Regions from separate parts of the Streptomyces sp. JNUCC 63 genome, predicted to be linked through region 2. Evidence: riboswitches for the same ligand, from Rfam matches in the RefSeq annotation. Region 2 holds a riboswitch; each other region holds the start of a gene.
What was found. Region 2 has a riboswitch for cobalamin ahead of ACX25U_RS11935 (ribonucleoside-diphosphate reductase subunit alpha). Riboswitches for the same ligand answer to the same signal wherever they lie in the genome.
Positions count from the first base shown of each region.

Region 1: linked by a shared signal. The riboswitch ahead of ACX25U_RS28085 (cobalamin biosynthesis protein) and the one ahead of ACX25U_RS11935 (ribonucleoside-diphosphate reductase subunit alpha) in region 2 are both predicted to bind cobalamin.
Region 3: linked by a shared signal. The riboswitch ahead of nicT (Nickel transporter NicT) and the one ahead of ACX25U_RS11935 (ribonucleoside-diphosphate reductase subunit alpha) in region 2 are both predicted to bind cobalamin.

Region 1 is NZ_CM135963.1:6,103,879-6,113,577, reverse strand. Features, by position in the region: gene ACX25U_RS28110 (anion permease) at 1-498, shown strand, start outside; gene ACX25U_RS28105 (hypothetical protein) at 531-752, shown strand; gene ACX25U_RS28100 (helix-turn-helix domain-containing protein) at 998-1,855, shown strand; gene ACX25U_RS28095 (hypothetical protein) at 1,898-2,362, shown strand; gene ACX25U_RS28090 (DUF397 domain-containing protein) at 2,637-2,888, opposite strand; cobalamin riboswitch at 3,016-3,154, shown strand; gene ACX25U_RS28085 (cobalamin biosynthesis protein) at 3,256-4,197, shown strand; gene ACX25U_RS28080 (cobyric acid synthase) at 4,194-5,741, shown strand; gene cobN (cobaltochelatase subunit CobN) at 5,738-9,403, shown strand; gene ACX25U_RS28070 (putative cobaltochelatase) at 9,573-9,699, shown strand, end outside.
Region 2 is NZ_CM135963.1:2,659,481-2,669,179, reverse strand. Features, by position in the region: gene ACX25U_RS11970 (tetratricopeptide repeat protein) at 1-574, shown strand, start outside; gene def (peptide deformylase) at 634-1,284, shown strand; gene cyc1 (epi-isozizaene synthase) at 1,612-2,703, shown strand; gene ACX25U_RS11955 (bifunctional albaflavenone monooxygenase/terpene synthase) at 2,700-4,073, shown strand; gene ACX25U_RS11950 (helix-turn-helix domain-containing protein) at 4,098-5,063, opposite strand; gene ACX25U_RS11945 (hypothetical protein) at 5,157-5,417, shown strand; gene ACX25U_RS11940 (ribonucleotide-diphosphate reductase subunit beta) at 5,330-6,340, opposite strand; gene ACX25U_RS11935 (ribonucleoside-diphosphate reductase subunit alpha) at 6,340-8,745, opposite strand; cobalamin riboswitch at 8,868-9,004, opposite strand; gene ACX25U_RS11930 (GNAT family N-acetyltransferase) at 9,077-9,586, opposite strand; gene mctP (monocarboxylate uptake permease MctP) at 9,661-9,699, opposite strand, start outside.
Region 3 is NZ_CM135963.1:3,974,046-3,983,744, reverse strand. Features, by position in the region: gene ACX25U_RS18245 (hypothetical protein) at 10-291, shown strand; gene ACX25U_RS18240 (DUF4142 domain-containing protein) at 414-1,229, shown strand; gene ACX25U_RS18235 (LAETG motif-containing sortase-dependent surface protein) at 1,457-2,425, shown strand; gene ACX25U_RS18230 (ArsR/SmtB family transcription factor) at 2,457-2,810, opposite strand; cobalamin riboswitch at 2,891-3,091, shown strand; gene nicT (Nickel transporter NicT) at 3,123-4,256, shown strand; gene ACX25U_RS18220 (nucleoside hydrolase) at 4,253-5,257, opposite strand; gene ACX25U_RS18215 (hypothetical protein) at 5,307-6,293, shown strand; gene ACX25U_RS18210 (ribosomal protein L7/L12) at 6,320-6,601, opposite strand; gene ACX25U_RS18205 (GAF and ANTAR domain-containing protein) at 6,650-7,381, opposite strand; gene ACX25U_RS18200 (GAF and ANTAR domain-containing protein) at 7,436-8,266, opposite strand; gene ACX25U_RS18195 (helix-turn-helix domain-containing protein) at 8,438-9,699, opposite strand, start outside.

The sequences.
Region 1 (9,699 bases), 3.4 Mb from region 2:
ACCAGCGCGGCCACCGCCATCCTGGCCTCCTCCCACCTCGGCTTCTCCCTGTCCACCACGCACGTCGTCTCCGGCTCGGTGATGGGCGCCGGCCTGGGCCGCAAGGGCGGTGTCGTCCGCTGGTCCACCGCGACCCGCATGCTCGTCGCCTGGGGCCTCACGCTGCCGGCCGCGGCCCTGGTCGGGGCCGGCGCGGAGGCCGTGACGCGCCTCGGCGACTGGGGCACCGCGTTCGTCGCCGTGTTCCTGGTGGCCTCCAGCGCCGCGATCTGGAAGATCTCCCGCCGCGAGGTCGTCGACCACACCAACGTCAACGACACCCACACCGGCGACACCGAGGAGCCGGCCGGCGTGGTCACCCAGGCCATGGCCGCCGTCACCCCGCCCCCGGCCTCCCCGGCGAGCGAGGAACTCACGGCGACGATCCCCGCCCAGGCGTCCGCGCCCGCCACGCCCGCCCCCGCGCCCACGGCGACCCCGCCGGCCGCCGCCGTCTGAGCCCGCGTCCAGGCAGAAGGAAGAGAAGCACCATGAAGATCGACTGGGCGGCCCTCGGCTCCGTCTTCGGCGTCAGCCTCGGCGTATCGGTGGGCCTCGTCGCCCTGTTCACCCTCGGCATCGCCGGTCTCTCCCGCCGCGAGGCGGCATCGAACCGCGGCGAGTCGGCCCTCGTCGCCACAGCCGGGGCGTATGTGTGCTTCGCGCTGTGCGCGGCGGCTGTCGCCTATGGAATTTCCCTGATTGTGAGCTGACACCAGAAGGAACACCGGCCTGACAAGGCCCCAAGCGCAACTTCTGCATCACCCCCCGTAGGGCACTGTGTGCCCCTTGCGGGGGGTTTATTCGCATTCGACGCAGCAGCGTGAGCCCATCAAAACGACACATGTCATACTGACGAACGCTAGCCGCCGTGGTCTAAGTCACCTACTCTCATGGGTAGTTACTGTTCGATGGTGGCAGCCCGACGAGTCAACGCCGACATGTGGCAGGGAGCGCCATGCCAAGAGACATCGATCCGAGCCTCAACCGACGCAGGCTGCGAATCGAACTGCGCAAGGCCCGCGAAAACGCCGGGATGACCCAGCGGGACGCCGCGAAAGCCCTCGAATGGTCGCTCTCGAAACTGATCAGGATCGAGGCGGGCACGGTCAGCCTCGGAGTCACGGACCTGCGAGCACTGCTGCAGTTGTACGAGGTCACGGACCCCGGACTGGTCGCGGAGCTCGAGGACGCGGCCCGCGGCTCGAAGGGACAGTCATGGTGGGCGCAGTACAGCGACGTGGTGTCACCCCAGTACGCGTTGTACCTGGGGTACGAGGGCTCGGCGGACACGATCCGCATGTACAACCCGGTCGTCCTGCCGGGCCTCCTCCAGACGGAGGACTACGCCACCGCGCTGCTGTCGGTCCAGATCCCGGAGACGAGTGTGCGGCAACTCGTGGATCTCCGCCTCACCCGGCAGGAGCGGTTCTTCGACGCGGACGACGGCCCCGACATCGACATCGTGCTGGACGAGGCGGCCATCCGCCGCCAGATCGGCGGGCCCTCGGTGATGCGCCGGCAGATCGACCACATCCTGACGCTGGCCGAGCATCCGCGCGCCACGCTGCGGCTGCTGCCCCTGTCCGCCGGGGCGCACTTCAGCGTCGGGACGCCGTTCATCCTGCTGAGCTTCAAGGACGACGACGACCTGCTCTACGTCGAGGGCCCGGGAGGCGGCCTGTCGAGCCGTGACGACCTGGCGCTGATGGTCCGCTTCCAGGAATGTTTCGAAGACATCGGCGCGATCGCGTACGAGGGCGACCGGATGACTGAGCTGCTCGCCGCGGTCAGGGAGAGTCTGGACAACAGCTGACCCCGGGCGGGACGACCCGGGCGGGAACGGGGTGGGAGGGCCATGGCGGTCTTCGGAATACGAGCGTGGTGGCAACGCCTGCGCACGGGGGACGTCGAACCGGAGAACGCTGTTCCACTCGACGACAACGCCGTCAAGGTCGAGGCGATCAAGCAGCCGGAATGGCTCCAGGGGCTCATCGAGCTGGAGAGCGCCCGGGTCTCCAACGAGATCCGGCTGCTGTCGGCCCGGCTGCTGCTGGGCACCGCCTGCGCGAGTGCTCTGCTGCTCAGCCTCGCCGTCGCCACCCGGGTCGCCCCCAGCATTCCCTCCGGAGCCGCCACCCCGCTGACCACGACGGTCGCCGGGGCGGTCGGCGCCGCGCTCGTCACGGCACTGAGCGCCGTACTGGGCAGAGCGCTGCGCCGACGCTCCAGCGGCTCAGAGACCGGCGGGGTCAGCGACGGGGCGCGCTTGGGAGCTGAGCCGTCGCAAGGGCACGGTTCAGGACCCGGAGCCGCTCCGTGACCGGGGTGAGCCCCCACCACAGACCGGCGGCCACGGCGATGAGCACGGTCACCAGCAGCCAGACGACACCCCGCGCCGCACCACCGGGCACCAGGAGCCCCGCCAGCGCTCCCAACCCCACCGCGACGACCCCGGTGACCAAGGCGAAGAGGGCCAGCGGGCCCACCGCCGAGTGCCGGCTCTCCTTCGCTCCGCCGGAACTGCCCGCACCGGCCGACGCCGTCCCTTGTTCAGCTCGCTCTCGCATCTGTGCGCCTCCCGTCCCCCCGGCGGATCATGAGCCGCCCGCCTCCGGGTCCCCCAGCCCAGCCAGAAAACCACACCACGCCGCACGGCGAAAGGCGAGAACTTCGCCGTCTCCGCCGTTCCCTGGCCGTTTCGAGTCGCGCACGAGCACGCGGCCCTGTGCGAGGGCCGCTTCCACGCATTCCCCGTTCTGGTTGGAGTAACTGCTCCTGACCCACGCACGCCCCGACGGCTCCCTGCCTGCCAACGCCCACCTCCTTCTGCCTCCATGGGTGTCCATGCCGGAAGTCTTCCCAGCTTCACACCTGCGGAAGAGGTAAAAAACAGCTGTTTCAAGCCACTGACGCCGCGTCACGGGTGTGGGCCTCAGCACACTGGTCCGCCGCAGGTCAAAGGCAGGTTGACGGGTGTTCACGGGGCGTGGTGGACTGCCGGGGCCATGTACGGCGGCAAGAGAGGAAGCCGGTGCGAATCCGGCGCGGTCCCGCCACTGTGACCGGGGAAGAACCCCCGGGAGCCAGGAACTCTCACCGCCGGTCTCGTCGAACCAGGGCGTGGACACCCTGAGTGAGGACATATCGCCATGCGCGGCTGCCGACCGAGGTTCACCAGCGACATCCCGACCGCACCCACGGCCGGCTGACCCGATGGGTGCCGACCGCGTCTTCGCGTACGGCGCCACCGCCGGCCTCCTCGGTGACCTGCTCCTCGGCGATCCCCGCCGCGGGCACCCGGTCGCCGTGTTCGGACGGGCCGCCGGTGCCGTGGAACACGTGCTGTGGCGGGACCACCGCGGCTGGGGCACCCTGCACACCGCGGTGTGCGTGGGGGGCGCCGTGGTGACGGCCGCGCTCGCCGCGTCCGCCGTGCACCGCTCCCGTACCGCCTCCGTCGCCCTGACCGCCGCGGCCACCTGGGCCGTCGTCGGCGGCACCTCGCTCGCGCGGGAGGCACGGGCGGTCGGGCAGGCGCTCGGGGCCGGGGACGTCGAGGGCGCCCGGGCGCGGCTGCCGCACCTGTGCGGGCGCGATCCGCAGGCGCTGGACGCCGACGGGATCGCCCGGGCCGTCGTCGAGTCCGTCGCCGAGAACACCTCCGACGCGGTGGTGGGCGCCGTGGTGTGGGGCGCCGTCGCCGGAGTGCCGGGCCTCCTCGGCTTCCGGGCCGTCAACACCCTGGACGCCATGGTCGGGCACAGGTCCCCCCGCTACCGCCGCTACGGCTGGGCCTCGGCCCGCCTCGACGACCTCGCCGGATGGCCGGGAGCACGGCTCACCGCCGCCCTCGCGGCCGTCGCGGGAGGCGACCCACGGGGTGCCGTACGGGCCTGGCGCGCCGACGCCGGCAAGCACCCGAGCCCCAACGCCGGCCCGGTCGAGGCCTCGTTCGCGGGGGCGCTCGGCGTGCGGCTGGGCGGCACGCTCTCCTACGGAGGGCGCGTGGAGCACCGCCCGGTGCTCAACGGCTCCGGGCGCGCCGTCCGGGCGGGGGACATCGAACGGGCCGTACGGCTCTCCCGGCGCGTGAGCTGGCTCGCGCTCGGCGTGTGCGCGGGCGCACGGCTGCTGAGGAGAGGACGTACGTCATGAACGGCGGTCTGCTCGTCGCCGGCACCACCTCCGACGCCGGGAAGAGCGTCGTCACGGCCGGGATCTGCCGGTGGCTGGTGCGGCAGGGCGTGAAGGTCGCGCCCTTCAAGGCGCAGAACATGTCCCTCAACTCCTTCGTCACCCGCGAGGGCGCCGAGATCGGGCGGGCGCAGGCCATGCAGGCCCAGGCGTGCCGGATCGAGCCGACCGCGCTGATGAACCCGGTGCTGCTCAAGCCCGGCGGCGAGCAGAGCAGCCAGGTCGTGCTGCTGGGGAAGCCGGTCGGCGAGCTGAGCGCGCGCGGCTACCACGGCGGGCGGCAGCAGAAGCTCCTCGGCACGGTGCTGGACTGCCTCGCCGAGCTGCGGGGCACGTACGACGCGGTGATCTGCGAGGGGGCGGGCAGCCCGGCGGAGATCAATCTGCGCCGGACCGACATCGTCAACATGGGGATCGCGCGGGGGGCTCGGCTGCCCGTGCTGGTCGTCGGCGACATCGACCGCGGCGGCGTCTTCGCCTCCTTCTTCGGCACGCTCGCCCTGCTGTCCCGCGAGGACCAGGAGCTGGTCGCCGGGTTCCTGGTCAACAAGTTCCGGGGCGATGTCTCGCTGCTCGAACCCGGGCTCGACATGTTGCACGGGCTCACCGGACGGCACACGTACGGCGTCCTGCCCTTCCGGCACGGGCTCGGCATCGACGAGGAGGACGGGATGGGGGTCCCCCCTGCTCGAACGCAGTCGAGAGCTCGGGGGAGGGTGTCGCTCCGGGGCGCGGTGCGGGAGTCGGCCGTGGCGCCCCCGGTGGGCGAGGACGTGCTGCGGGTCGCCGTCTGCGCGATTCCGCTGATGTCCAACTTCACCGACGTGGACGCACTCGCCGCCGAACCGGGCGTCGTCGTACGGTTCGTGGACCGCTCGGAGGAGCTGACCGACGCCGACCTCGTCATCGTGCCCGGGACCCGGGGCACCGTCCGGGCGCTTCAGTGGCTGCGCGAGCGGGGCCTCGCGGAGGCGCTGCGCCGCAGGGCTGCCGAAGGGCGGCCGGTCCTCGGCGTCTGCGGCGGCTTCCAGGTCCTCGGCGAGCACATCGAGGACGAGGTCGAGTCGCGGGCCGGGCGGGTCAACGGCCTCGGGCTGCTGCCCGTACGGGTCCGGTTCGCCCGCGAGAAGACCCTCACCCGGCCCGAGGGCGAGGCCCTGGGCGAACGGGTCGAGGGCTACGAGATCCACCACGGGGTCGCCGAAGTCATGGGCGGGGAGCCCTTCTTGGACGGCTGCCGGGTCGGGGCCGTCTGGGGCACGCACTGGCACGGCTCGCTGGAGTCCGACGGCTTCCGGCGTGCCTTCCTGCGCGAGGTGGCGGCCGCCGCGGGCCGCCGCTTCGTACCGGCCGCCGACACCTCGTTCGCCGCGCTGCGCGAGGAGCAGCTGGACCGGCTCGGCGACCTGATCGAACAGCACGCGGACACGGACGCGCTGTGGCGGCTCATCGAGTCGGGCGCGCCGCAAGGACTGCCCTTCATTCCACCGGGAGCGCCCGCATGAGCACAGTGTTGTTGTTGTCGACCGCCGACACCGATCTGCTGGCGGCCCGTGCCTCGGGCGCCTCCTACCGGATCGGCAATCCGACCCGCGTGGACGTCGCCGAGGAGCTTCCCGGGCTGCTCGACGGCGCGGACATCGCCGTCGTACGGCTGCTCGGCGGCAAGCGCGCCTGGGAGGACGGGCTCGCCGCGCTGAGGGCGTCCGGCGTTCCGACCGTGCTGCTGGGCGGCGAGGCCGTGCCGGACGCGGAGCTGATGGCCGAGTCGTCGGTGCCGGCCGGGGTGGTGGCGGAGGCGCTGCGGTACCTCGTCGAGGGCGGTCCGGCGAACCTGGCCGAGCTGGCCCGGTTCCTGTCGGACACGGTGCTGCTGACCGGCGAGGGCTTCGAGGAGCCGCGGAAGATGCCGGAGCACGGCGTCCACGGCGACCGTGCCTTCGTGGACGGCCGCCCGACGGTGGGCGTGCTCTTCTACCGCGCCCACGAACTGAGCGGCAACACCGCCTTCGTGGACACCCTGTGCGACGCGATCGAGGCGCGCGGCGCCAACGCCCTTCCGGTGTACTGCGGTTCGCTGCGCGGTGCCGACGCGGGGCTGTACGAGATCCTGGGACGGGCCGATGCCCTGGTCGCCACCGTCCTCGCCGCCGGCGGCACGCACGCCTCGCAGGCGTCGGCGGGCGGGGACGAGGAGTCCTGGGACGTCGGGGCGCTGGCCGAGCTCGACATCCCGGTGCTGCAAGGGCTTTGCCTGACCTCGTCGCGCGCCGCGTGGGACGGGTCGGACGCGGCCCTCTCCCCGATGGACGCGGCGATGCAGGTCGCGATCCCGGAGTTCGACGGACGGCTGATCACGGTCCCGTTCTCCTTCAAGGAGCAGGGCCCGGACGACGTGCCGGTGTACGTCGCCGCCCCCGAGCGGGCCGCCCGGGTGGCCGGAATCGCCGTACGGCACGCGCGGTTGAAGCACAAGCGGAATGCCGAGAAGAAGATCGCGCTCGTCTTCACCGCGTACCCGACCAAGCACTCGCGGGTCGGCAACGCGGTCGGTCTGGACACGCCTGCCTCGGCGGTACGGGTGCTGGACGCGCTGCGGGACGCGGGGTACGTGGTCGAGGGGTACCCCGACCACGGCGACGAGTTGATCCACCGTCTGATCGAGGCCGGTGGCCACGACGTGGAGTGGCTGACGGAGGAGCAGCTGGCCGCCGCACCCGCGCGGGTGCCGCTGGCCGACTACCGGGCGTGGTTCGACAAGCTCGACCCCGAGCTGCGGGACGCGATGCTGGAGGCGTGGGGCGAGCCACCGGGCTCGCTGTACGTCGACGGCGACGACATCGTGCTCGCCTCCCTGCGGTTCGGGAACGTCGTCGTGATGATCCAGCCGCCGCGCGGCTTCGGCGAGAACCCGATCGCGATCTACCACGACCCCGACATGCCGCCGTCCCACCACTACATGGCGGCCTACCGTTGGCTGGAGGCCGCGGCATCGGAGGGGGGCTTCGGCGCCGACGCGATCGTCCACATGGGCAAGCACGGCACGATGGAGTGGCTGCCGGGCAAGGGCCTCGGGCTCTCGCGCGGGTGCGCGCCGGACGCGGTGCTGGGCGACCTGCCGCTGGTGTACCCGTTCATCGTCAACGACCCCGGCGAGGGCACCCAGGCCAAGCGGCGCGGGCACGCCACGGTCGTCGACCACCTCGTGCCGCCGATGGCGCGCGCGGACACCTACGGCGACCTGGCCAAGCTGGAACAGCTGCTCGACGAGTACGCGCTGGTCTCCGACCTGGACCCGGCGAAGGCACCGGCCGTGCGGGCGCAGATCTGGACCCTGGTCAAGGCCGCCGAGCTGCACCACGACCTGCGCGTGGACGAGCAGCCGGACGACGACGAGTTCGACGAGTTCGTCATGCACATCGACGGTTATCTGTGCGAGATCAAGGACGTGCAGATCAGGGACGGCCTGCACATCCTGGGCGGCGGCCCGGTCGGTGAGCCCCGCGTGAACCTGGTGCTCGCCGTGCTGCGCGCCTCGCAGGTGTGGGGTGGGCAGGCGAACGCGCTGCCGGGGCTGCGGGCCTCGCTGGCGGAGCACTTCGGGCTGACAGAGAAGGAGTTGCTGGCCGAGCCGGGTGCGCCGGTGAAGGTGCCGGTGGAGCTGACGGACCTGGTGGAGGGTCCGGCGCGTACGGCCGCCGACGCGATCGATCTGCTGGAGCAGCTGTGCCGGCGGATCGCGGAGGGGATGGAGGAACGCGGCTGGGCGGCTTCCGGGAGCGGGGCTCTGATGCGGGAGGTGCTGGGTGCCGAACTTCCGGACGCGGTGGCCGTGCTGGACTTCGCCTGCGACGAGGTCGTGCCCCGGCTCGCCCGTACGACGGACGAGATCGGGCACATCCTGCGGGCGCTGGACGGCGGTTACGTCCCGGCGGGTCCGTCCGGCTCCCCGACCCGGGGTCTGGTCAACGTCCTGCCGACCGGCCGGAACTTCTACTCGGTCGACCCCAAGGCGATTCCGTCGAGGCTGAGTTGGGAGGTCGGCCAGTCGCTCGCGGACTCGCTCGTGCAGCGGTACCTGCAGGACACGGGCGAGTACCCGGAGTCGGTCGGCCTGACGGTCTGGGGTACGTCCGCGATGCGCACCCAGGGCGACGACATCGCCGAGATCCTGGCACTGCTGGGCTGCCGCCCGGTGTGGGACGACGCGTCGCGCCGGGTGACCGGTTTCGACATCGTCCCGCTGGAGGAACTGGGCCGGCCGCGCATCGACGTCACGGTCCGCATCTCCGGCTTCTTCCGGGACGCGTTCCCGCACGTGGTCGGCCTGATCGACGACGCGGTACGGGCGGTGGCGGAGCTGGACGAGCCCGCCGAGCAGAACTTCGTGCGCGCCCACGCCGACGAGGACACCGCCGAACACGGTGACCGGCGGCGCGCGACGGCCCGCATCTTCGGCTCCAAGCCGGGCGCGTACGGCGCGGGCCTGCTGCCGCTGATCGACGCGCGGAACTGGCGCTCCGACGCCGACCTGGCCGAGGTGTACGCGGTCTGGGGCGGCTACGCCTACGGGCGCGGGCTGGACGGGCGAGCGGCGCGCGGGGACATGGAGACGGCGTTCAAGCGGATCGCGGTGGCCGCGAAGAATGTGGACACGAGGGAGCACGACCTCGTCGACGCGGACGACTACTTCCAGTACCACGGCGGCATGGTCGCCATGGTGCGGCACCTGACGGGGGCGAGCCCCGAGGCGTACGTGGGCGACAGCGCCGTACCCGACCAGGTGAAGACCCGCACGCTGGGCGAGGAGACGCACAGGGTCTTCCGCGCCCGTGTGGTCAACCCGCGCTGGATGGCGGCCATGCGCCGGCACGGCTACAAGGGCGCCTTCGAGATGGCGGCGACCGTGGACTACCTGTTCGGCTACGACGCCACCGCCGGGGTCGTCGACGACTGGATGTACGAGAAGCTCAGCACCGAGTACGTCTTCGACGCCGAGAACCGCGACTTCATGCGGAAGTCGAACCCTTGGGCCTTGAGGGGCGTCACCGAACGCTTGCTGGAAGCGGCGGACCGCGGCCTCTGGGCGGAGCCGGACCAGGAGACCCTGGAGCGGCTCCGGGCGACCTACCTCGAACTTGAGGGAGACCTGGAGGGGGACGGATGATCTCCCACCGCATCCCCGCGTGTGCGGGGAGCACAGCAGCTGCGGCCGCAGCTCGCCCTCATCGGGAGGGTCGTCCCCGCGTCGGCGGGGAGCAGGTTTCGATGATGGCGGACCCGCAGCTCGGATCCGCATCGCGCTGCCACAAGTCATCCAAAGGAGTGATCGTAGCGTGAGCACGCCCTATCCCTTCACTGCCGTCGTCGGACAGGACGCTCTGCGGTTGGCCCTGCTCCTCAACGCGGTGTCACCTCAGGTGGGCGGAGTCCTCGTGCGCGGCGAGAAGGGCACCGCGAAGA
Region 2 (9,699 bases):
GCTGTCGCCGGAGGGCGAGGCCGAGGTGGTCTGGGGCCGCCGCCTGGACCCGGCCCGGATCGAGGTGCTGTCCATCCCGCTGCCCTCCTCGGGGCGGCGCTGGGGCGAGGTCGTGCTGCACGACGGCGTGCCCCACGGCGAGCGGACCACCGCGGCCGGCGACATCTACCCCGTCTTCGACGAGATCGAGCTGTGGGCGCCCTCGCCCGTGCCCACCTGGGTGGTCCTCCTCGAGGCCGCCACCGAGGCCGACCGGGACGCCCTGGAGCAACTGGCCGCCGACGCCGGCTTCGCCGCCGAGGACTGGTCGTCGTCCGTACGGCTGCTGTGCCGGATGTGCTCGGAGTCGCGGATGCCGTCCGACGAGGGCGACGGCGAGCACCTCGACCCGCACGACCACAGCGAGCCGGGACACCCCGGACCCCTCGGCCACCGCACCGACGGACAGCTGTGGGTGCCGGAGCGGGAGTGCGGAGTGGCCGCGCCCGCCGCGCTGGTGAGGGGGCTGCTGGACGGCTGGGTCGCCGACAGTCCGGACTCCCGGGACTGGCGGGACCTGGAAGAGGTCTGCTGAGCACTCGCCGTACTCTTTAACAGCATCAGTCGTTTCAGGAAGGCAGGCACAGGGCGGTCATGGCGCAGCAGGACACCGATCAGCAGCACGCGGGCGTGCTCCCCGTCGACGACGAGGGGTACGTCGTGGACACGGAGGACTGCGAGGAGCGCGAGACGGCCTGGCGCGAGCGCGGCACCTCCCGGCCCATCACGGTCGTCGGCAACCCGGTGCTGCACAAGGAGTGCAAGGACGTCACCGACTTCGGCGAGGAGCTCCAGCAGCTGGTCGCGGACATGTTCGCCAGCCAGCGCACCGCCGAGGGCGTGGGCCTGGCCGCCAACCAGATCGGCGTGGACCTGAAGGTCTTCGTCTACGACTGCCCGGACGACGACGGCGCCCGGCACGTCGGCGTCGTCTGCAACCCCAAGCTGGTCGAGCTGCCCGCCGACCGCCGCCGCCTGGACGACAGCAACGAGGGCTGCCTGTCCGTGCCCACCGCCTACGCGCCGCTCGCGCGCCCCGACTACGCCGAGGTGACCGGGCAGGACGAGCGGGGCAACCCGATCAAGGTGCGCGGCACCGGCTACTTCGCGCGGTGCCTGCAGCACGAGACCGATCACCTCTACGGCTACCTCTACATCGACCGGCTCTCCAAGCGCGAGCGCAAGGACGCGCTGCGGCAGATGGCCGAGAACGAGCCGCGCTACCCCGTCGTCGCCAACGACTGATACGCGTCACGGCAGTTGGGGCGGGGGTGACCCGCCCGTACGGCGCCCGGCCGGCAGGAAAAGCCGGCCGGGCGCCGTTCGTGTGCCGTCGCACTGCCCTCGCACATGTGTCGCAGATGCCTCGCGCATTCGATCCTTTGTGCGTTTCCGCCGATTCGTATTCGGTCACACAAGGGGAGATTCTCCGCATCCCGGAGTGGTGAATGAGGCAAATCCGTTCCCAGAATGGTCAGTTGTGGTGCTGAATGGGGGTGCGGGATACGCGACGGCGTGCGCCCGGCACAACGGAAGGGGTGTACGTCACCGGCGGCTGAGAGGGGTTTGTTCGTGCCGGCTTTCCCACACAGCACCACAACGACATCCACACCGACGGCGGTCGCAGTCCCGCCACAGCTCGCTCTCCCGGTGATCGAGGCCGCGTTTCCCAGGCAGCTGCACTCCTATTGGCCCCAACTCCAGGAGAAGACCCGCGGTTGGCTGCTGGAAAAGCGGCTCATGCCGGCCGACAAGGTCGAGGAACACGCCGACCGCCTGTGCTACACCGACCTCATGGCGGGGTACTACATCGGCGCCCCGGACGAGGTGCTCCAGGCGATAGCGGACTACAGCGCGTGGTTCTTCGTCTGGGACGACCGTCACGACCGCGACATCGTCCACGGCCGGCCCGCCGCCTGGCGGCGGCTGCGCGGTGCGCTGCACACGGCCCTGGACTCCCCCCGGAGCCACCTGCACCACCGGGACGCCCTGGTCGCGGGGTTCGCGGACAGCGTGCTGCGGCTCCACTCGTTCCTGTCGCCGGAGTGGAACGCCCGCTTCGCCCGGCACTTCCACGCGGTGATCGAGGCGTACGACCGGGAGTTCCACAACCGCACCGAGGGCGTGGTGCCCACGGTCGAGGAGTACCTCGCGCTGCGCCGGCTCACCTTCGCGCACTGGATCTGGACCGACCTGCTGGAGCCGAGTGCCGGCTGCGAACTCCCGGACACCGTCCGGAAGAACCCCGCCTACCGGCGCCCGGCACTGCTCAGCCAGGAATTCGCCGCCTGGTACAACGACCTGTGCTCGCTGCCCAAGGAATTGGCGGGCGGCGAGGTGCACAATCTCGGGATCAGTCTCGTCAGACATGACGGACTGACCCTCGAGGAGGCGGTGAAGGAAATGCGCCGGCGCATCGAGGAGTGCATTTCCGAATTCCTCGTCGCCGAGCAGGAGGGATTGCGCTTCGCCGACGACCTCGCGGACGGCACGGTGCGGGGAAAGGAACTGAGTGCCACCGTAAGGGACTGCCTCGGCAACATGCGGAACTGGTTCAGTTCCGTCTACTGGTTCCATCACGAGTCCGGCCGGTACATGGTCGACGGCTGGGACGACCGGTCCACGCCCCCGTACGTCAACAACGAAGCGGCAGGTGAGAAATGACCGTCGAGTCGGTGAATCCCGAAGCCCGGCAGAATACGAAGGAACCGCACGAGCCACCGATGGCCGGAGGGGCGGTACCGCTTCTCGGCCACGGCCTGAAACTGGCCCGCGACCCACTGGCCTTCATGTGCCGGCTGCGCGACCACGGCGACGTCGTCCGCCTCAGGCTCGGCCCCAAGACGGTGTACGCCGTCACCACCCCCGCCCTCACCGGGGCGGTGGCCCTGAGCCCCGACTACATCATCTCCGGCCCGCTGTGGGAGTCCCTGGAGGGCCTGCTCGGCAAGGAGGGCGTGGCCACCGCCAACGGCCCCCTGCACCGTCGCCGGCGCCGCACCGTCCAGCCCGCCTTCCGGCTCGACGCCCTCCCCGCCTACGGTCCGATCATGGAGGAGGAGACGCACGCGCTGACCGAGCGCTGGAGCTCCGGCCGGCCGGTCGACTGCACCTCGGAGGCCTTCCGGATCGCCGTACGCGTCTCGGCCCGCTGCCTGCTGCGCGGCCAGTACACGGACGAGTGGGCCGAGAGGCTGTGCGACGCGTTCGCCACCGTCTTCCGCGGCATGTACCGGCGGATGGTCCTGCCGCTCGGGCCGCTGTACCGGCTGCCGCTGCCGGCCAACCGCGCATTCAACCGCGCGCTGGCCGATCTGCACCGCCTCGTCGACGAGATCATCGCCGACCGCCGGGCGTCCGGGCGAAATCCGGACGATTTGCTGACGGCTTTGCTGACGGCCAAGAACGACAATGGCGAGCCCATCGGGGAGCAGGAGATCCACGATCAGGTGGTCGCGATACTCACTCCCGGCGGTGAATCGGTGGGCGCCACGATCATGTGGCTGCTTCAGACACTCGCGAACCACCCGGAACACGCGGACCGGATCCATGCGGAGGTCGAATCCGTGACCGGCGGCAGGCCCGTGGCATTCGACGACGTCCGCAAGCTCACGCACACCAACAATGTCGTCGTGGAAACGATGCGCTTGCGGCCCTCCGTATGGGTATTGACGCGACGGGCGGTCACCGACACGGAACTCGGTGGCCGGCGCATTCCCGCCGGGGCGGACATCATCTACAGTCCGTACGCCATCCAGCGCGATCCGCGATCGTACCCGGACCACCTGGAGTTCGATCCCGACCGCTGGCTTCCTCAGCGGTCCAAGGACGTACCGAAATACGCCATGAGCCCGTTCAGCGTGGGCAACCGAAAGTGCCCCGCCGACCACTTCTCCACGGCGCTGCTGAGCCTCTTCACGGCGACGGTGGCGACGAGGTTCCGCCTGGAGCAGGTCGCCGGGTCGAACGACACCCCCCAGATCGGCATCACCCTGCGCCCGCGCAAGCTGCTGGTGCGGCCGGTGCCGAGGTGAGGCGAGCGGGGACGTACCGCGCGTTCAGGCGGCCCGCGGGCCCCTGAACGCGCGCCGGTAGGAGTTCGGGGTGGTGCCCAGCGCGCGGACGAACTGGTGCCGCAGCGCCGCCGCCGTCCCGAATCCCGTCCGGTCCGCGATCGCGTCCATCGTCTCGTCCGTCGCCTCCAGCAACTCCTGTGCCAACAGCACACGTTGACGCAGGATCCAGCGGTACGGGGTCGTGCCCGTCTCCTGCTGGAAGCGGCGGGCGAAGGTCCGCGGGGACATGTGTGCGCGGGCGGCGAGCTGCTCGACGGTGACCTCCTGGTCGAGGTGCTCCTCCATCCAGGTCAGCACCTCGCCGACCGTGTCGCACGGGGACTTGGGCAGCGGCCGCTCGATGTACTGTGCCTGCCCGCCGTCCCGGTGCGGGGGCACCACCATCCGCCGGGCGATCTTGTTGGCGACCTCCGGGCCCTGCTCCTTGCGCACGATGTGCAGGCAGGCGTCGATGCCGGCCGCGGTCCCGGCCGAGGTGATCACCGGGTCCTCGTCCACGTACAGCACGTCCGGCTCGACGACTGCCCGCGGGAAGCGCCGGGCCAGCTCGTCCGCGTGCCGCCAGTGCACGGCGCAGCGCCGCCCGTCCAGCAGCCCGGCGGCGCCCAGCACGAACACGCCCGAGCAGACGCTGAGTACCCGCGCGCCGCGCCCCACGGCCCGGTTGAGCGCGTCGAGCAGCGCGGGCGGGTGGTCACGCGAGACGTTCGCGTCCGAGGCCGGCACCGCGATCAGGTCGGCCTCCTCCAGCCGCTCCAGGCCGTACGGTGTCGAGAGAGTGAGGCCGGTGACGTGGGTGCGCAGTGACGCGCCCTCCGCGGAGGCGACCGCGAAGTCGTACACCGGCAGCCCCTCGTCACTGCGGTCGAGCCCGAAGACCTCGCAGACGACGGCGAGCTCGAAGGGATGCACTCCGTCCAGCAGGACGGCGGCCACGTTGCTCAGCATGCTGCCAGTGTGCCCCGGCAGTGGCAGGAATTTGAAGATGTACGGCAGTCCTGCCACTCACGGTAAGGAGCGTCCGGCGCGACAGTGGTGTTCATGAATACGACACAGCTGCAAGGCCTCATCACCATGATCGCCGTCCTCGGGCTCCTGGTCCTCATGGTCCTGCCGGCGGCGATCGGCATCGTCCACGACCGCCGTATCGACCGCCGGATCAGGCAGGCCCAGGAGGACCGGGAGGCCCAGGAATCCCGAGTGGACCGCGACGGTCAGAAGTCCTCGTCCAGGTCGACGGTGCCCTCCACCGCCACCTGGTACGCCGACGGACGCCGCTCGAAGAAGTTGGTCAACTCCTGAACGCCCTGGAGCTCCATGAAGGAGAAGGGGTTCTCCGAGCCGTACACCGGGGCGAAGCCGAGGCGCGTCAGGCGCTGGTCGGCGACGCACTCCAGGTACTGCCGCATCGAGTCGGTGTTCATCCCCGGGAGGCCGTCACCGCACAGGTCGCGCGCGAACTGCAGTTCGGCCTCGACGGCCTCCCTCAGCATGTCGGTGACCTGCCGCCGCAGCTCGTCGTCGAAGAGGTCCGGCTCCTCCTTGCGGACGGTGTCCACCACGTCGAAGGCGAACGACATGTGCATCGTCTCGTCCCGGAACACCCAGTTGGTGCCGGTCGCCAGCCCGTGCAGCAGGCCCCGGCTGCGGAACCAGTAGACGTAGGCGAAGGCGCCGTAGAAGAACAGGCCCTCGATGCACGCGGCGAAGCAGATCAGGTTGAGCAGGAAGCGACGGCGGTCCGCCTGCGTCTCCAGACGGTCCAGCTTCTCCACCGAGTCCATCCACTTGAAGCAGAACTCGGCCTTCTCGCGGATGGAGGGGATGTTCTCCACGGCCGCGAAGGCCGCGGCGCGGTCGTCCGGGTCGGGGAGGTAGGTGTCCAGCAGCGTCAGGTAGAACTGGACGTGCACCGCCTCCTCGAAGAGCTGCCGGCTCAGGTACAGCCGCGCCTCGGGGGAGTTGATGTGCTTGTAGAGGGTCAGCACCAGGTTGTTGGCGACGATCGAGTCGCCGGTGGCGAAGAACGCGACCAGCCGGCCGATGAGGTGCTGCTCGCCCGCCGTCAGCTTCGCGAGGTCGGCGACGTCCGAGTGGAGGTCGACCTCCTCCACGGTCCAGGTGTTCTTGATGGCGTCCCGGTAGCGCTCGTAGAAGTCCGGGTAGCGCATCGGACGCAGAGTCAGCTCGAAGCCGGGGTCGAGGAGATTCTGGTTGCTGGTCATCACTGGCAGGCCTCGCAGGACTCGGGGTTTTCCAGGGAGCAGGCGACGGCGTCCGGTTCGGTCACCTGCTGTACGGGGGCGGTGGCGCGGTTCTGCGCCTGGGCCGCGCGGGCGATCCGGGTGGCCGGGCGGGAGCGCAGGTAGTACGTCGTCTTCAGGCCCCGCTTCCACGCGTACGCGTACATCGAGGAGAGCTTGCCGATGGTCGGCGTCTCCATGAACAGGTTCAGGGACTGCGACTGGTCCAGGAACGCGGTGCGGGCCGCCGCCATGTCGATCAGGCCGCGCTGCGGGATCTCCCACGCCGTGCGGTACAGCTTCCGTACGTCCTCGGGGATCCAGGCGAAGTCCTGCACCGAGCCGCCCGCCTCGCGCAGCGCCTCCCGGGTCCGGGCGTCCCAGACACCGAGCTTCTTCAGATCGGCCACCAGGTAGGAGTTGACCTGCAGGAACTCCCCGGACAGCGTCTCGCGCTTGAACAGGTTGGAGACCTGCGGCTCGATGCATTCGTACGCGCCCGCGATCGAGGCGATGGTGGCGGTCGGGGCGATGGCGAGCAGCAGCGAGTTGCGCATGCCGACCGCCGCGATGCGCTCGCGCAGGGCCGCCCAGCGCTCGGGCCAGGAGAAGTCGACGCCGTAGTGGTCGGGGTGCAGCACACCCCGGGACGTACGGGTCTTCTCCCAGGCCGGAAGAGGGCCGATGGGGGTCCCCCCTGCACCGGAGCTTGTCGTAGGTGCTTGGGGGCGCTCGGCGAGATCGGTGGAGGCCTCGTACGCGGCGAGCATGATCCGCTCGGCGATCCGGGTGGACAGGGCCTTCGCCTCCGGGGAGTCGAAGGGCAGCCGCAGCTTGAAGAACACGTCCTGCAGGCCCATGGCGCCCAGACCCACCGGGCGCCACCGGGCGTTGGACCGGCCCGCCTGCTCGGTCGGATAGAAGTTGATGTCGACCACCCGGTCCAGGAACGTGACGGCGGTACGCACCGTCTCGTCCAGCCGCTCCCAGTCGATGTCCCCGTCGTGCACGAACGCGCCCAGGTTGACCGACCCGAGGTTGCAGACCGCCGTCTCGCCGTCGTCCGTGACCTCCAGGATCTCCGTGCACAGGTTGGAGGAGTGGATCACGTGGCCCGGCTCGGCCGTCTGGTTGGCGGTGCGGTTGGCGGCGTCCTTGAAGGTCATCCAGCCGTTGCCGGTCTGCGCCAGGGTGCGCATCATGCGGCCGTACAGGTCGCGGGCCGGCATCGTCTTCCTCGCCAGGCCCCTCGCCTCCGCGGCCCGGTACGCGGCGTCGAACTCCTCGCCCCACAGATCGGTCAGCTCGGGCACGTCGGAGGGGGAGAACAGCGACCACCGCTCGTCGGCGTTCACCCGGCGCATGAACTCGTCCGGGACCCAGTGCGCGAGGTTCAGGTTGTGCGTACGGCGGGCGTCCTCGCCGGTGTTGTCCCGCAGCTCCAGGAACTCCTCGATGTCCGAGTGCCAGGTCTCCAGGTAGACCGCCGCCGCGCCCTTGCGCCGGCCGCCCTGGTTCACGGCGGCCACCGAGGCGTCCAGGGTCTTCAGGAACGGCACGATGCCGTTCGAGTGCCCGTTGGTGCCGCGGATCAGCGAACCGCGCGAGCGGATGCGGGAGTAGGCGATGCCGATGCCGCCGGCGTGCTTGGACAGACGGGCGACCTGGTGGTAGCGCTCGTAGATCGAGTCCAGCTCGTCCCTGGGGGAGTCCAGCAGATAGCAGGACGACATCTGGGGGTGTCGGGTGCCGGAGTTGAACAGCGTGGGGGAGGAGGGCAGGTAGTCGAGGCGGCTCATCAGCCCGTACAGTGCCGCGACTTCGTCGAGGGAGCGCGCGGTGTCGTCCTCGGCGAGGCCGCTCGCCACCCGCAGCATGAAGTGCTGGGGCGTCTCGATCACCTTGCGGGTGATCGGGTGCCGCAGCAGGTAGCGGCTGTGCAGGGTGCGCAGGCCGAAGTAGCCGAAGCGGTCGTCGGCGGCCGGGTCGACCAGCGCGTCCAGGCGCTCGCCGTGCACGCGGACGAACGCGGCGGTCCGGTCGGCGATCAGGCCCTCGCGGTGGCCGACGGCGATGGACCCGGTGAACGACGTGACGCCCTGGGAGGCGGCCTCGGCGCGGATGCCGATGGTCAGCAGCCGGGCGGCCAGCCGCGAGTAGGAGGGGTCCTCGGAGATGAGCCCGGCGGCCGCCTCCGTGGCCAGCTCGCGCAGCTCGGCCTCGTCGGCGTGCGCCGACCGGCCGCGCAGCGCGGCGGCGGCGACCCGGCCGGGGTCGGCGTCGGGGAGGTCGGCGGTCAGCTCGGTCAGGGTCCGCAGCAGTGCGGTGCCGGGACTGTCGGGCTCCGGGGCCGCGGCTGAGGCCGGGTCGGCTGGCGCGATGGTCACGTGGGGTCTCCCTCGCTCGGCACGGGGCCTCGCCGAGGGCAGGGGGCAGCACACGAGCGCACGTGGCGTCGCGTCCACCGGCCCATTCCACGAGGCCCGGACGTCAGGGCACCCGGACCGGACGGCCGGGCGCACTGTCGGCAGGTCCTCGGACTGACGCACGTACACGGCCATGCGGGCATACGTGTACGAGTACACCGTTGCGGGACAGTTCCGGATTCGCACCGGATTCCCCTGCGGTGACAGCGAGCATGAGCATACATGTCGTGTCGGGCGGGGGAAGACACCCCCAGATGTTGTGCCGAGTCCGTGTCAGGGCGGCAACTCGGCGTCAGCTCAGGTTCAGTTCGTAGGCGAGCAGAGAGATGTCGTCGACGTGCGGCATCGGGTTCCAGTCCCGCTCGGGCGCGCGGACGAAGCCCAGGCGTTCGTAGATCCGGTGGGCGGCGCGCATGGAGCTCTGGGTCGACAGCACCACGCGGACACAGCCGTCCGTGGCCCGCGCCCGGTCCAGGCAGGCCCGCACGAGCGCCTCGCCGGCGCCCCGGCCGCGTGCCGCGTGCGCGACCGCGAGCATCCGTATCTCGGCCTCGCCCGGGCCGGAGATGTCGGCCATGGGGCCCCCGGTGCGCACGAAGGTCACGCCGCCGAGCACCTTCCCGTCCGCCACGGCCACCAGCACCTCGGCGGCGGCCACCCGCTTGGCCACGTCGCGCAGCTCGACGAGGTACGTGTCGCTCTCCCCGAAGTCGAGGAGCCCGTCCTGGAGATAGGCCTGGGCGGTGATCTCCCCGAGGGTGTCGTACTCGCCGGGCTCGACCGGCCGGATCGCGATGTCCATGGGGGTGAGTGTGCCGCACGGGTACGACAGCGGGCCGCCGGTTCTCCTCCGGCGGCCCGTGCTGTGCCCGCTCCTCAGTGGGCGGCTCCCGCGGTGGCCGGCGGGAGTTCGAC
Region 3 (9,699 bases), 1.3 Mb from region 2:
GGAGGCGACATGGCCGATCCCTCCGGCCTCTCCCGGCCGCTGCTGAAGGAGGTGCTCGCCGACCCGCCGCACCTGCCCGAGACACCGGCCCTGCTCGCCGTACGCCGGCTGGGCCCGCGGGCACGGGAGTCGGCGGCCCGCGTCCCGGAGGGGGAACCGGTCGAGACGCGTGCCCGGCCGATCGCCCGGGTCACGGCGTCGGTGGGCGTGGGTCACTGTGGCTGCGGCGCCGGCGGAGCGGGAGCAGCCGGTCCGGACGCGGGTGCGGCCGAGGATGTCACCGGCGGGTGAGCACCGTCACACCGACGGCGGTGACTTTTTACCAGATCAAAAGGTTCTTTACGCTTCCCTGCACGTATCACTGGGTGTCCGAACCGCCTGTGGGCGGGATCCACGACCGCGCAGGAGGCACGGTGCGCTTTTCGCGGAACGCGACGGGAACTCTCTTCGTGGGCGGTGCCCTCAGCCTGACCCTCGCCGCGCTCGCCTATCCGAGCATGCTCGGTCTGGAGAAGGTCTCCAGCGACGGCGACCGGATCATCGCCCAGACGCAGTGGGGGCCGCTGACGGAGTCGGACCGGGACTTCGTGGTCAAGGTGCGCGCGGCCGGACTGTGGGAGTACCCCCTCGGTCAGATAGCCCTGAAGAAGGGGACGACCCCGGAGGTCGTCACCGCCGGCAGGCACCTGATCGACGGTCACGCGGCACTGGACACCAGCTGCCGCAAGATCGCCCCCCTGCTCAACATCACGCTGCCGAACGTGGCCAGCCCGCAGCAGGAGGGCTTCGTCACCACGATCGCGAACAAGAACGGCAAGGATTTCGACTCCGAACTGGCCAACATCCTGCGCATGACGCACGGCTCGATCTTCAACACCATCGCGAAGGTCCGCTCCACGACCAAGAACAGCCTGGTCCGCGAGCTCGCCAACCAGGCCAACGACACCGTCCTCGACCACATCATGGTTCTGGAGGCCACCGGACTGGTCAACTTCGAGCAGACGCTGCACATGCAGACGAGCCCGCCGAAGCTGCCCGCCACGGACCTGACCCCGCCGCCCCCGTCCGGCCGCCAGCCCATGGTCGTACTCACCCCGCCGCCGACCGCCACGTCGACCCCGCTAGTGATCCCCGGCGAGCCGACCCCCAGCCCGCAGGCCCCCAACCCGCAGGCCCCCAACCCGCAGGCCCCCGACCCGCAGCAGACCCCCAGCCCGCAGGTGGGGTGAGTCGCGGAACACCTGGTTCCTCATGTGACACAAGCGTGATGGAGCAGTGAACTCGGTTCGTGTTCCCGAAGTTGACATGTTTCAACCGCGCACACGACCATGAGCGCACACTGTGGCGCATGTGACCGATGGGCCCGTTGTTTCTTCCGTCTTTTGTGGGCCCTTCCCTGGTCCGTGCCGTAGTCCTGCGACCAATCACCCCTGTGCACAAGCAAGATGGGATCCGTATGTCCATAGCCAGACGTGTCACCGCCGGCCGCCTGCTGGGAACGGGCGCCGCGACGCTCGCCCTGTGTGCCGCCTCCGTCGCCGCCGCCTCCGGTGCCTGGGCCCACGGCGCGCCCGGCGGTGACGGCTGGAAGAACGGCGGCCAGTACAAGCCCGGAACGGGCGCGGGCAAGGTCACCGAGAGCGACCGCTGCCAGTTCTCGCTGGACGGCAAGAACTTCTTCGACGCCGTCAAGGTCGACGACCAGAGCCTGCGGCCCAGCGAGGACGGCAAGGTCCACATCAAGGTCCGTACCGCCCGTGACGCCACGGCCTGCACCGCCTCCCTGGCCTCCTACCTCGCCCACGGCCCGACGTTCGCCACCTCCGGCGAGCAGGTGTTCGTCGACTTCGACACGGTGACGGTCAAGCGGGGCGAGACCGACTCCCTCGACATCGCCGTGCCGGACGCCGGCTGCTTCGCGCAGATCGACCTGTACCGCGGGGCGGTCAAGTTCGACGGCAGGACGGACGCGAACGACGGTTTCGAGCACGGTGAGCTGCCCAAGGGCCCGGACCGCCCGGTCATCAAGGACAAGCTGATCGCGGCCTGGAACGGCGGCACCAAGGACTGCACGGCCACCGAGCCCGAGCCCGAGACCCCGTCCACCCCGCCGTCCTCGGCCCCCGCCGAGCCGCCGGCCCCGGCGGAGGAGTCGGCCCCGGCGGAGGAGTCGGCGCCTCCGGCCGACAAGACCCCCTCCGAGACGGAGAGCCCGTCGTCGAGCCCGAGCGAGACCCCGGCCCCGTCGGCCTCCGGCTCCACCACCGCCCCGGCCCCGGCCCCGAACGGCGGCGGCGGCGACCTGGCGGAGACCGGCGGCGGCAGCAACACCGGCCTCGTCGCCGGCGGCGCGGCGGTGCTGCTGGCGGGCGGCGCGGCGATCGTGGTCGCCACGCGGCGCCGGGCGGCGAACCGCGCCTCGTGATGCGCGCGGGGCTGTTCGAGCAGACGGCGGTTCAGGCCGCCGCGCAGTGCTCGAGCAGCCCCGCCACCTCCGCGTCCACCACCCGGTAGCGCACCACGCGCCCCTCCTTCTCCCCCGCGACGACCCCCGCCGCCCGCAGCAGCCGCAGTGCCTGCGACACGGCGGGGTCGTTCATGTCCGTGGCGAGGGCGAGGTCGGACACGGCGAGCGGCCCGGCGCGGTGCAGCGCCAGCAGCAGGGCGAGCCGCTTGGGGTCGGACAGCAGGGAGAAACGCTCCGCCCAGGTGTGGACGGGACCGGCGTCGCCGATCGCCGCGATGGCGTCGCACACCCGGTGACCGTCGATGGTGCGACGGCCGGCGCGGTCGGCAGGGACGAGATGCATGGCGCCATCCTCGCAGGCACCACCCTGTGATCTTCCATACCTGCGCAGCTGTGCAGCTATGCAGGCGACCGTCCGTACCTCTACGGTGGGCGGGCCGTGGTGCTCGGGAATCCGGTGACGGCCCGTCAAGGGTCCATGCCGGAGCGGCCCTCGCCACTGTGATCGGGGAGTTCCCGTCCCGTCCGGCAGCCGCCGGGCCACTGGTCCAACGACCGGGAAGGCAGGGACGGAGAGCGTTTCACCCCGTAAGCCAGGAGACCGGCCACGGCAGCTCACGAGGAGATCCACGAGGTGCTGGAGCGTGATGACCGGATGACCCTGCCCAACCCTGCCCCCACGCCGACGTCCGCGCGGACCGCGTCCGCGCGGCCGACGTCCTTCGCATGGCGCCGGGAGGACACCCTCAGGACCGCCGGCCTGATGGCCGTGATCGCCGCACTGCACATCGTCGCCTTCGGCATCCTGTTCCTGCTCGTCGTCCCCGGTAACTACCAGGTCGGCACCAAGGCGTTCGGCATCGGACTCGGCATCACCGCGTACACGCTCGGGATGCGGCACGCCTTCGACGCCGACCACATCGCCGCCATCGACAACACCACCCGCAAGCTGATGGCCGACGGCAAGCGGCCGGTGTCGGTGGGCTTCTGGTTCGCGCTCGGCCACTCCAGCGTCGTGGTGGCGATGGCCGCCCTGGTGGCGGGCGGCGCCCAGCTCGCCGGCACGCTGATGAACGACGACTCCCGGACCCACCAGGCGCTCGGCGTCCTCGGAACGGCGGTGTCCGGTACGTTCCTGTACCTCATCGCCGCCCTCAACCTGGTCGCCCTGGTCGGCATCCTGAAGGTCTTCCGGGCGATGCGGGCGGGCACCTACGACGAGCGGGAGCTGGAGGCGCACCTGGACTCCCGCGGCTTCATGAACCGCGTCCTGGGCCGGCTCACCAAGTCGATCTCCCGCCCGGGCCAGATGTATCCGCTGGGCTTCCTGTTCGGCCTCGGCTTCGACACCGCCACCGAGGTCACGCTGCTGGTGATGGCGGGCTCGGGCGCGGCGGCCGGCCTGCCCTGGTACGCGATCCTGTGCCTGCCGCTGCTGTTCGCCGCCGGCATGAGCCTGTTCGACACGCTCGACGGCACGTTCATGAACTTCGCCTACCAGTGGGCGTTCTCCAACCCGGTCCGCAAGGTGTTCTACAACCTCACCATCACCGGCCTGTCCATCGCCGTCGCCTTCTTCATCGGCACCATCGAGCTGGTCGGCGTGCTCCACGACAAGCTCGACCTCCGGGACGCCGTCACCGGCTGGATCGCCGGCCTCGACCTGGACAACGTGGGCTACGTCGTCGTCGGCCTGTTCGTCGTGGTGTGGGCGGCGGCGGTGACGTACTGGAAGGCGGCGAAGGTGGAACAACGGTGGGCGGTACGGCCCGCCGCCGACACCGACTAGTCGTTCCCCGTCCCCTCCACGGTGGCCAGGAACAGCTTGACGTACCGTTCGGCGTCGATGTCCAGCGCCACGTCCACCAGGGGCTGTTCGCGGGCCTCGCCGTGCAGTTCCGCCTCGCCCGGGCGCGGGCGGCGGTCGACGACCGTCTGCCCGCGGGCCGGGCCCGGCGCGAGGTTCACCTCCACCGGCAGCCGGTGGGTGGTCAGCCCCGCCGGGTCGGCGACCGAGCAGACCGTGCCCGCGTCGCCGAGGCCGCCGAAGGGGACGTCGTTGCCGGTGGCCGGGGTGCGGTGGGACAGCAGCCGCCCGGCCAGCCGGGCGCCGGGCTCACCGCGCTCGCGCAGCCGCCGTACGTCCGCCTCCGGCACGAGCACCCGCTCGAACACGTCCAGGCCGTACATCGTGACCGGCACCGCGGCGGTGAGCAGGATCGCCGCGGCCTCCGGGTCGTGCCAGACGTTGAACTCGGCGACCGGCGTGGCGTTTCCGGTGGCCACCGCGCCGCCCATGAACACGATCCGCTCGATGTTGCGGGTCACCTCGGGGTGGGTGCGCAGCAGCAGGGCGATGTTGGTCAGGGGAGCGGTGGGGACCAGCGTGACCGGACGGGGCGAGGCCAGGATCGCGTGGCGCAGCAGCATCACCGCGTCCACGTCGGCGGGCCGCCGGGACGGCACGGGCAGCCCGAGGTCGCCCATGCCGTCCCGGCCGTGCACGTGGTGGGCGGTGCGCAGGGGTTCGAGCAGCGGCCGCTCGGCACCCCGGGCCACGGGAACGGCGGGTGCGCCCGCCTGTTCCAGGACGGTCAGCGTGTTCCGTACCACCTGGTCCACGTCCGTGTTCCCGGCGACACAGCCGACCGCGCGCAGGTCGAGGCCCGGGTGGCGGACGGCGAACAGCAGGGCGAGGGCGTCGTCGACGCCGGTGTCGCAGTCGATGACCACGGGAGTGGGCCGAGAGGCCACGGGCGCTCCTTCCGTCGGACCGGACCCACCCCCCATCGTCACTCCCACAGCCCGGTGCCGCGCGCGGCCACCCTCCCCCAATCTCTTGAACGCGCAGGGGGACCCCCATCCCGATCCGCCGCAGCAGCTCCTCGACGGGTACGGCACCCGGGCGGCGCCCGTCCCGCAGCCGTACGGCGGCCTGGTCGCCGCCGGCCTCCCGCTGCCCGATTTTCCCGGCGCCGCTCACCCGGACGGACCGGCGCGCTGGTGGGCGGGGCGGCCGGGTGGTGCGGTGGGAGAACAGCACTCGCCCCTCTGGAGGCCCCGCATGTTCCGTCCCCCGGCCCGTGTCCTGCCCGCCCCGGTCCTGGCCGCGGTCGCCCTGCTGACCGCGGCGGCCTGCACCTCCGGGCAGGCCGGCCGGGCCGCCGAGACCGCCGCCTCCCCGTCGGTGGCCCGCCCGGCCGCACCGGCCTCCGTGCCTCCGACCGCCGCGCTCACCCAGGAGCAGGCGCAGAAGGCACTGCTCACCGAGGCCGACCTGGGTCCGGCGTGGGCACCCACCCAGGGGGCCGCGACCTGGCGGGACGGCGTGCTCAAGGCGCGGGCCGAGGTGCCCGACTGCCAGCGTCTGCTGGACGCCCTCTACGCCGACGAACCGCTCGGCGCCCCCTCAGGAGCGCACGCGGTCGCCGCCTTCGACGACGCCGACGACGAGGCCCAGCTGCGCCACCATGTGCTCGCACTCCGCGCGGCGGACGTGGACCGCGCCCTGAACTGGCTCAAATCCCTGCCGCGGACCTGCGCCGACTTCACGGCGACGACCACCCGGTCCGGCGTTCAGGACGTACGGGTCACGGGCCTCGCCCTCCCGGAGGTCGGCGACGCCCGCCAGGGCCTGCGCGTGACGTTCACCGACGACTCCTCCATCCTCACCCTCGACGTGGCCGCCGTACGCCTCGGCGACGACGCCGTCACCATCACCACCGGCGCCCTCGGCACCCCACCGGAGAACACCACCACCGAATCCCTCTTCCTGGTCACGGACCGCCTCACAACGGTCCACCACCAGGAACGGACCCAGGCCTGAGGAGGCCGGCGGGCCGGCGGCGGAGGTCAGGCGGTGAGGTGGTCGACGGCCTCCTTGGCCTCCTTCAGGCCGGCGCCCGTGGCCTCCCGGTAGGCCTTGATCGCCTCGACCTTCCGGCCCGCGCGGGCGAGGGCGGCCACCTCGTCCAGGCGCGGGTCCTCCTCGCGCAGACCCAAGTGGTCGAGTATCAGGTCCAGTTTGTGTTCGACGCGGGCCAGGCGGCGGTCGGTCCGGGACAGCCGGCTCCCGTTGGCGGCGATGCCGACGACGGCGACGAGGACCACGGCTGACAGCGCAAGTATGTCCATGACACAAAGGCCAGGAGCACCCGTGCCGCGTCCAGGCTGCGGACACGCCTACAACCGCCTCGATTCTTCCAGGAGTTCGGCCGCCGTGAGCTTGCCTTCGGCCAGGTCGCGGCAGACGGACGCCAGTGACCTGCGCTCCTTCTCGGCGTACTCGTGCAGCAGTTCCAGCGCCTTGGCGAAGGAGATGCCGGCGTACTGGGAGATCAGCCCCTTGGCCAGCTCCACCGTCGCCTTCGCGGAGACGGCGGCCTGGAGGGAGGTCAGCAGGTCGTGCTCACGCTTGGGCTCGGTCGGCCAGCGGGCCAGCGCGAGCGCGGCGATGTCGCACAGCCCCTGCGCCACGATCAGGTCCCCCGCCGGCAGCGGCGCCTCGTCCCGGCGCAGCAGGGACACCGCGCCGATCGCCCGGCCGTCCAGCCGCAGCGGCAGCACGTGCACGGAGACGTAGCCCGCGGCGAGCGCACGGTCGGTGTACTCCGGCCACCGGCCGTCGCCGCGCAGGTCGTCCGCGGCGACCGGCTCGCCGGAGCGGTAGCAGTCGACGGACGGACCCCGGTGCCGCTCCACCTGGAACAGGTCGAGGCGGCCGAGGGCGTCGTCGGAGGAGGCCATCACCCGAAGATCACCGCGGGCGTCGGCCACCACCACGGCCGCGTCGACGGCCAGCAGGGCGATGCAGTGGCCGCTGAGCCGGTCGAACAGGTCGAGGGGGTCGAATCGGCTGCCCAGAGTGTCGGCGAGGTCGACGAAGGCCCGCGTGAGCCGCAGTTCCCGGTTCATCGCCGCCTCCTCACGACACGACGCCCCGCACCCGGCCGTCGTGCCTGAGCGCACCTAGTCACGGTCGAACCTCTTCCTGTGCGTGATCACCTCGTGCGCCACGTCGAGTGCCGTACGGCCCTGGGCGAAGGCGGAGGCGCGCAGCCGCGCCAGAGCTTCGTCGGCGCCGACCCCGAGCTGGGCCATGATCATGCCGATGGCCTGATAGACCTCGTCCTGATCCGTGGTGAGACCGCTCAGCCAGGATTCTTCTCCTGCACCCTCATTGTCCTCCTCGTGAGGCAGGGACATCAGGGCCAGCGTCATCACGCCGGCCACGAGCTGGGCGGTGTGCAGCTCCCGCTTGGTGAGCTCGTGCGGGGCGTCGCCGTACAGATCGAGCGTGCCCACGCAGACGGCGTCGTTGCCGAGCGGAATGGAGTACACCGCCTGGACCCCGGCCTCGGCCGCCTGCTGGGCGAACACCGGCCAGCGCCGGGCGTCGCGGCCCGTGGTCAGGTCGGAGGCCAGTACGGGCGCGCCGATCTCCGCGGCGTACAGCGACGGCCCGTCGCCCAGCGTGGCCTGGATCTCGGCCACCCGGGAGGCCGCGTCGTCGCTGGCGCTCATCTGTACGGGCATGCCGTTGCCGCGCAGCGAGACGCTCACGCCGGTCACCGGCAGCAGCTTGACCGCGACCACGCACAGCCGGTGCGGGATCTCGGCGGGCGCCATGCCCCTGACGCCCTCGGCGATCACGTCGGCGGCGTTCACCGGGTCGCGCACGCGGTCCCGCTCGGGTGCCACCTCGGTCTCGTAGTCCTGGAGGCGGCCGTCCCGGCGGCCGCGCCGACCGGGTTCGCCGCCCGGGGCGCCGAAGCCGTCGTCCCTGGGCTGCATGGCCACCGCCTCCTCACCACATCAGCGCGGCCATCGTCGTTCACGGTTCCCGGGAACAGACGCACACGCGCTGAACGAGGAGACACCCCACCGCGGGTCCACCTGCCCAGACCGGCCCCCCGGGTACCCGCGCGCCTCCCCCGAAAACCCACGGGGCCGCAGGGTGCTCGCCCGCCGTCACAGCGGCGGCTGGGCCGGGGCCGGGCCCAGGGTGGTCGTGCCGGGGGCCGTGCGGTGGCCGAGGCCCGTGCGGTAGGCGTCCAGGGCGGCCTCCACGCGGCCGGTGCGGCGGAGCAGGTCGCCGAGGAGGCGGCACAGATCGGCGAGGTCGCCGGCCGCGCCCGCGCGCTCCAGCAGGCTCAGCGCGCGCACGTAGTGCTCCTCGGCGGCCTCCGTGTCGCGGGCGTCCTCGGCGATGATGCCGAGCAGGCGGTGCGCGGCGGCGGCGTGGACGGCGCCGCGCTCGGGGGAGAGGTCCCCGAGGACCTGCCGGAGCAGCCCGGCGGCCTCCTCCGACTTGCCGCGCCGGTGCAGGACGTCGGCCAGCTCGACCGCGACCTGGCTGGTGTAGAGCGCGGCGCGCCTGGCCGACAGCATGGTCTGCGCGGTCCGCAACTCCTCCTCGGCGCGCTCCAGTTCGCCGTTCTGTGCGCAGACGTAACCACGCATCCAGTGGCAGTTGGCGAGTTCGGCGCGCAGCTGCAGGTGCCGGTAGAGCTCGGCGGCCTTGGCGAGCGAGGCGTCGGCCTCGGCGATGCGTCCCTCGGCGAGCAGGGTGCGGGCCACCGACCGGTGCATCCGGGCCACCAGCGCCGGGTCGCCCGCCTGCGGGGCGAGCGCGAGGGCGAACTCGGCCGCCTGGGCCGCCCGCGCGTGCGCCCCCATGTCCATGTACGGCCCGATGACGCTCGCGTAGAGCAGGAGCAGCGCATCCGGGTCGTGCAGCCCGCCCCGGTTGAGCTCGTCGAGGGTGGACTCGAACAGGTAGACGGCGTAGCGCAGCTCGCCCGCCAGGTAGTGGGAGACGGCCCGGCCGCGCAGCGCGGGCACCCGGGCGGGCAGCGGCGCCTCGGCGAGGACCTGCTCGGACCGCTCGAAGAGCCGCCGGCCGCTCGCCAGCTCGCCGGTCTCCAGGGCGCACTCGCCGAGCCCGAGCAGGGCCTCGGACTGAACGTCGGCGAGCTCGTGCTCCTCGGCCTCGGCCAGCAGCCGGGCGTACTGCTCGGCCGCCTTCCCGGCCTCTCCGGTGGCGAGCGTGCGCTGCGCCTCGGTCAGCCTGAGCCGCAGGTCGGTGGCGAGGTGGGCGGGGCGCCCGGTGGCGAGCTCCTCGAAGGCGACCCCGAGCCTCCCGGCGACGTGCCTCAGCGCCTCGTCGGAGGGCCGGACCCGGCCCGCCTCGAGCGTGGAGATGTAGGCGGGGGTGTACGCCGGTTCCGCCA